3 regions of the Xanthobacter sp. DMC47 genome follow, and region 3 is predicted to be linked to each of the others. Evidence: riboswitches for the same ligand, from Rfam matches in the RefSeq annotation. Region 3 holds a riboswitch; each other region holds the start of a gene.
The links. A riboswitch is a leader RNA that binds a small molecule or an ion and turns the genes downstream of it on or off. The one in region 3 is predicted to bind cobalamin.
Positions count from the first base shown of each region.

Region 1: another riboswitch for cobalamin. It lies ahead of ACT54R_RS22335 (energy-coupling factor ABC transporter permease); the one in region 3 lies ahead of ACT54R_RS02665 (TonB-dependent receptor plug domain-containing protein).
Region 2: another riboswitch for cobalamin. It lies ahead of ACT54R_RS16260 (DUF1636 family protein); the one in region 3 lies ahead of ACT54R_RS02665 (TonB-dependent receptor plug domain-containing protein).

Region 1 covers NZ_JBQUZM010000006.1:54,094-56,349, reverse strand. The annotation lists gene ACT54R_RS22340 (DUF983 domain-containing protein) at 1-496, shown strand, start outside; gene ACT54R_RS22335 (energy-coupling factor ABC transporter permease) at 557-1,240, opposite strand; cobalamin riboswitch at 1,278-1,522, opposite strand; gene ACT54R_RS22330 (copper chaperone PCu(A)C) at 1,614-2,108, opposite strand.
Region 2 covers NZ_JBQUZM010000004.1:956,973-959,228, forward strand. The annotation lists gene cobW (cobalamin biosynthesis protein CobW) at 1-667, opposite strand, end outside; gene ACT54R_RS16260 (DUF1636 family protein) at 664-1,143, opposite strand; cobalamin riboswitch at 1,203-1,398, opposite strand; gene glyS (glycine--tRNA ligase subunit beta) at 1,684-2,256, opposite strand, start outside.
Region 3 covers NZ_JBQUZM010000001.1:556,284-558,539, reverse strand. The annotation lists gene ACT54R_RS02670 (ABC transporter substrate-binding protein) at 1-105, opposite strand, end outside; cobalamin riboswitch at 433-632, shown strand; gene ACT54R_RS02665 (TonB-dependent receptor plug domain-containing protein) at 737-2,256, shown strand, end outside.

The DNA of each region.
Region 1 (2,256 bases), on a different contig from region 3:
AGCGTTCGATCCGGCCCGCCGCGCGCCGCGCCGCCTCTTTCACACCAACGGCTTCAACCCGCCCCGCCCCATCGAGGCGGCCGCCCGGCGCGGCTGGTCGGGCCGGTGCCCGGCCTGCGGCGAGGGCGCCCTGTTCGGACGCTGGATGCAGGTTTCGCAGACGTGCTCCCATTGCAACGAGGCGCTGGGCCATGCCCGCGTTACCAATGCCGTGCCGGTGCTCGCAATCCCCCTCGCGCTGCTGGCCGGATCGCTGGTGGGCGGCATTCTGGAGTTGCTGAGCGACCTGCCGCTGGCGGTCGAGCTGGCGGCGAGCGAACTCGTCGCCGTGGCAGCCGCCTTCCACGTGCTGCCCCGCGCCAAGGGCCTCGCCGTCGGTCTTGCCTGGGCCAACCATGTGGGAGGTTTCGATCCGCTCCGCCATCTGGTACCGGACCCGGAAGCCCCAGCCGCCCTGCCCTCTCCCGCCCTGCCCCCGCCCGTCGAGGTCCCCTGAAACGCAGAACGCCGGCGGGAGCACCGCCGGCGTTCGCTTATCCGAGGGTTGGGGGCGCGATCAGGCCGCGTCGTAGAGCCGGCGCTCCAGCAGCGGGCTGCCGCCCTTGACTGCGCCATGCAGCGCCTTCGCGGCAGCGAGCACCGCAAGGTCCACCAGCGGCTCGACGATGATGACGAGCATGTAGGCGCCGCCGAAGCTCGCCACCGAAGTGAGGTTCTCCGCCGCGAAGCCCTGGCCGTAGACCGCCCAGAACGCCACCCAGCCCACGATGCCGGCCTGATAGGCGGTGGAGAGGGCGAGCGCCTGGCCGTACTTCAGCTCCACATAGGGCGTGCCCGGCGCCAAGATGCGGCGCGCGACGGCGGCGACGCCGAACAGCGGCACCAGCAGGGTGGTCACGTTCATCCCATACTGGGGCAGGTCGAACGGCGCGAAGAACAGGCCCTGGATGAGCAGGCCGAAGGCGAGCCCGAGGGCGGCCGGGGCAGCACCGAACATCAGGAACAGGGTCGAGCCGAGGATGAGGTGGACTTCCGAGACGCCCACCGGATAGTGCGGCAGCACCTCAAAGAAGCTGAACACCAAAGCGGTGGTGGCGAAGGTGCGGCCCGCCAGCGAGAGGACGCCGCGCTCGCGCGCCGCCTCATAGGCAAGCTTCAGGGCATAGCCGCCGGCGGCGGCCGCGGTGACATAGCTGAGGCCGATCTTGGCCCCGTCGACGAGTCCGGGTTCGATATGCATGCAGGTCTCCGTTGCCGTCTCACCCGACGGCCCGAGGGGTGTCATCATGCGACCGGCCGGTCTCCTGACTCGCGGGTCTACGCTCACCCCCGCCTTCCCGGCCGGCCCGAGGGGGCTTTGGCCAGTGGCATGCTGGAAGATCGCTCGCCGCTCACAGTCGCGGGGGCGGTTGGGGCTTCGGGCCGGATCATGCGGATTGGCTCCGCAGGTTCAGGCACTACCCCATTCCCGTTTCACTCCGGATGCCGTGGCAACCGGAGCACCGTTCGCATGCGCAGCAGGCACCCAACACCTCCGCGCTGTCAAGCAATCCCGCAGGCACGACGCGCCGGGACCGTTTGGCCCGGCGTGTCGTGCGAGCGCGTTTCCGGCCTCAGTGTCCGGAATGGGTGCTGCCGGAGGCGCCGAGGCCCTCGACCTGGAACTGCACGGGCACGGTGCCGGCCTTCTCGAAGGTCAGCGTACCGTCCACGGAGGTGCCTTCCTTCAGTGGGCTCTTCAGCTCCAGGAACATGATGTGGTAGCCGCCGGGCTTCAGCTCGACGCTGCCACCGGCCGGGATGGTGAGACCGTCCGGAACCGGACGCATGATCATGACGCCGTCCTTCATGCCCATCTCATGGATCTCGACCCGGCCGGCGAACGGCACGCTGGCGGAGATGAGGCGGTCGGGTGCGGTGCCGGTGTTCTTCACCACCAGATAGCCGGCAGCGACGCTCGCGCCACCCGGCGTGGCCCGCGACCAGGGATGGTCGATCTGCAGCGTGCCCGCCTTGTAGTCGTGCGCCATGGCCGCGCCGCCCGCGAACACGACGGTCGCGACCGCTGCCGCGATCACGGCGCGGCGGGTGAGATGGAAGATGGACATGGCCTACTCCTCAGGTGTTGCGCCATTCCCGCGCTGAGTCGGAAAGGCGTGGATGTAACAGCAAAGCTCGGTTCAAACTGAGGCTTCCCCGGGGGGGGCAGCCTCGGCGGAGCGTGCGCGGGCCCTATTGCGTCTGCGCACGGAAGAA
Region 2 (2,256 bases), on a different contig from region 3:
CCGCCGGGTCCACCTTGCCGCCCGAGGCGCGCACCAGCTTCACCGCGCGCGGCAAAGCGCCGGCCACCGCCTGCTCCGCCGTGGCGAAGCCGGCCGCATCGAGCAGATCGGACTTGGAGAGGACGACGAGATCGGCGCAGGCGATCTGGTCCTCGAACACCTCTTCCACCGGGTCGTCATGGTCGAGGCTCTCGTCCCCGGCACGCTGCGCATCGAGCGCGGCGAGATCGGGCGCGACGCGCCCCTCGGCCAGCGCCGGGCCGTCCACCACGGCGATCACGCCATCCACCGTCACCCGGCCCTTGATGGCCGGCCACTGGAAGGCCTGCACCAGGGGCTTCGGCAGCGCGAGGCCGGAGGTCTCGATGAGGATGTGGTCCACCTTCGGCGCGCGGGCGAGGATCTGGTCCAGCGCCGGCACGAAATCATCCGCCACGGTGCAGCACAGGCAGCCATTGGCGAGTTCCACGATGCTGGTCTCGTCGCAGCTCTCGATGCCGCAGCCCTTCAGGATCTCGCCATCGATGCCCACGTCGCCGAACTCGTTGACGATGACCGCGAGGCGCTTGCCGCCGGCATTCTCCAGCACATGGCGGATCAGCGTCGTCTTCCCGGCGCCGAGGAAGCCGGTGACGATGGTGCAGGGCACGCGGGCGAGCGAGGTCATCGGGTCTCCTTGCGGGTGAGCGGGGGAATGCGCGCGACCATGCCGCGCTTGAGCACGTCCGGCCGGCCGCGCCAGGGCATCAGGCCATCTTCCGAGCCGGCGAGAAGCGCGGCGCCAGTGAGGAGATCGGCGGCGCTGTCCGGGGCGAGGTCGCCGAACACATAGGTCCAGCCGTCGCGGCGGACCATGGCGGCGGAGAGCGCGCGCTTGCAATTGGCGAGGCAAGAAACGCCCTCAACTGCAACGCCTTCGGGGACGGACGTGGCGCAGGCGGAGGCAAGAAGGCGCGCGCCGTCGCGCTCGGCATCCGACGGGGCGTCATTGCCGGGGGCACGGCAGGTGGTGCAGATGAAGAGGGTGACGGCGGGGGCGGGTTCGCGCGCGGCTTCTGGCGCGCAGCCGGCGTCCGGGCTTTCGGCGCCAGGCTCAGGGCCAGTGCTGTCGGGAATCGCGCCGCGCTCCACCGAAACGTCCACGGGTGCGAGCGCCCGCGCGTACGGGCTCGAAGGGACGCAATACCGGAGCACCCCGCCCGGCGCGGACCTCGTCGAAGGCAGGTCTCCTGGCTCGCGGATCACCGCCCCTGCCGCCTTCCCGGATTGCTCCAGTGGCGTCTGGCAGGGGCTCACCGCCGACAGTTGCGGGGGCAGCCGCGGCATTGGGGGTTTCCCCGCACCGCATTCCCTTTTTCGCCCGTGTGGGACCACGGGACCTTCGACGCCGCCACTAAAGGCAGGGCGGGCGGGATTGTCAAATGAGGGGCGTGGAAACGCTCTCGTGCCCCGGACCAGCGACGGCGCAGCCGGAGCGCCGAGCCGGGGTCCAAGAGCCGTACGTAGGGCAAGAACCGGCCGAACTCCCTCTCCCCTTGCGGGAGAGGGCGGGGGTGAGGGGTCAGCGGCGGCTTCGCAAGGGAAGACGACCGACTGGAAAGCGGCGATATTTACCCCTCGCCCTAACCCTCTCCCGCAAGGGGAGAGGGAACCCGCTTACGATTGGGGAAAGCGCCCCCTGCCCTACCCTTCGATGCGGTCGAAATCGGCGATGCCGCGGGTGGCGGCGCGGATTTCATCGAGCAGCTTCAGGCGGTTCTCGCGCAGCGCGGGATCGGCGTCGTTCACCGTCACAGCGTCGAAGAAGGCGTCCACCGGCTGGCGCAGGTCGGACAGCGCGGTCATGGCGGCCTCGAAATCCTCGGCGGCGACAGCCTTGGAGACGCGGGCCTTCACATCGTCGATGGCGGCGGCGAGGTGCTCCTCCGCCGGCTCCTTGAGCAAAGCGGCGACGGTGGGGCCGGCGAAGGCGCGGCCATCCTTCTTCTCCTCGATGCGCAGGATGTTCACCGCGCGGCGGTAGCCGGCGAGGAGGTTCTTCCCGTCCTCGGTGGCGAGGAAGGCCGCGAGCGCCTCCACCCGGCGGACGACGAGAAGGAGATCGTCCTGCCCTTCGAGGGCGAAGACGGCATCGACGAGATCGTGCCGGGCGCCGCGATCACGCAGGTAGACTTTCAGGCGGTCGGCGAAGAAGGCGAGGAGGTCGATAAGGGTCTTCGTCTTATCGAAATTCAGGCCAGCCACACGATGCGACTG
Region 3 (2,256 bases):
GAGGCCGATCTTGATGGGGTCGGCGGCGTAAGCTGCGCCGGAAACGGCAAGCCCGAAAACGGCAACGCCTGCGGCCAAAGCCGCGACCATGCTCCTCAGTCGCATCTTCTACTCCCTGTGTTCCCGATTATTCGGTTATTATACTTTGGTAGTACCCGCCCGCTCGTTGGCGGCGCGGCTCTCAATCGTTTAAGCGAATTGAGCGGGGTGCGCCACCATAACCTAGCGGAATGTTGGGTGCGGCCTTTGCTGCTGCCGTTTTTGCAGGCAGCCGCGCCCTCGCGATACGGATGTCGCGTGATTTCGGACCACGCATTTTTGAAGCAATGAGCAAGATGTGATCGGGCGATACGCCGTCCGGCGCGGTCTTCCCGCAGTTGCTCTCAGGCTTTCGCGCTTGCGAAGGATTCGTTGACGCGGGGTCCGGCCGCCGCCTATGGTCGGACCGACGGTTCCCGCAAGGGATCAAAAGGGAACGCGGTGCTCCGGTCTTGCCGGAAATGCCGTGGCTGCCCCCGCAACTGTAAGTGGCGAGTCCTCTGCCATCAGCCACTGGGTCGCACGACCTGGGAAGGCGGCAGCAAGGGCGATGACCCGCGAGCCAGGAGACCTGCCGTCAGCCGTGGTCATGCGCGAGCACGTCGGGCGGGGTTCTCCTGATGGCGGTTTTTCCGGCCTGCCGCGGCCGGGATGCCTCGTTCGCGGTGACGGACCACCCGTGCCGTCGAGTTTCCTCATGCCGTCCGCCGTTCACTCCCGATCTCGCCGCGCCCTGCCGGCCGCGGCCTTGCTCACGCTCGCCTGTGTCCCGCTTGCCTGCGTTCCCCCCGCCCGTGCCCAGACGGCGGACGACCAGAATGCCGGCGATCTACCCACCATCGTCGTCAGCGCCACCGGCATCCCCACACCCGAAACCGAGGTGGCGAGTTCCGTCAGCATCGTCACGGAGCAGGACATCGCCCGCAACCAGCAGCGCACCCTGCCGGACGTGCTGCAATCCCTACCCGGCCTCAACGTGGTGCAGACGGGCGGTCCGGGCGGCACCACCTCGGTGTTCATCCGGGGCACCAATTCCAACCATGTGAAGGTGCTGATCGACGGCATCGACGCTGGCAACCCGGCCGCTACCAACGGCGCCTTCGATTTCGGCAAGCTGCTCGCCTCCGATCTCGAACGGGTGGAGGTGCTGCGCGGCCCGCAGTCCGGCCTTTATGGCTCGGACGCCATCGGCGGCGTCATCTCCATCACCACCAAGAAGGGGGAGGGGCCGCCCAAGGTGACGGCCTATGTGGAGGGCGGCGCGCTCGGCACCTTCAACCAGTATGCGAGCCTCACCGGCTCCACCGAAAAGCTCGCCTATTCGTTCAACGTCACCCACTTCTCCTCCACCGATATTCCGGTGACGCCGCAGACCGTCGGCCCGCCCATCTGGCCGCGCAATCCCAACGCCTACGACAACTGGACCTATTCCACCCGGCTGGACTGGCAGGCCACCGAGACGTTCGCGGTGAATTTCGTCGCGCGCTACATCGACACCAGCCTCGCCTTCACGCCGGATACTTATCCCCCGCCCACCTACGAAGGCCTTCCGGCGGCGCTACGGTCCACGGCCTATACGGGCATGTTCTTCACCAAGGGGGAGGGCGTGTGGACCGCGCTGGACGGCGCCCTCGTCACGACCTTCGGCGCCAGCGAGATGACCTCGTCGAGCCCCACGGTGGGGCCGAATCCGGACGTGAACGGCACCTATGACGGCGACCGGCAGGTCTATTATGTCCGCTCCAACTATCTGGTGGCGCCGGGCCAGAACCTGCTGGTGGGCGCCGAGCGGCGGAACGAGGCCATGACCTCCTCCACCGCCTATACCGCTGTGGATGCCTCCACCGGCGACACGGGCGTCTACGCCGAGTATCAGGGCAACCTCTGGAACCGGCTCTTCTTCGCCGCCAACGTGCGCTACGACGCGGACGACAGCTTCGGCGACCACACCACCTTCCGTCTCGCCCCGGCGCTGCTGTTCGACGAGACGGGCACCAAGCTGAAGGCGAGCTACGGCACCGGCTTCAAGGCGCCGACCCTCTACCAGCTCTATGCGCCCTATTACGGCAATGCGAGCCTCCAGCCGGAGGAGAGCGAGGGCTGGGATGCGGGCTTCGAGCAGAAGGCGTTCGGCGAGCGCGTGCTGTTCGGGGTGACATACTTCCACAACAACATCACCAACCTCATCAGCTACGATCCGGTGACGTACCAGAACGT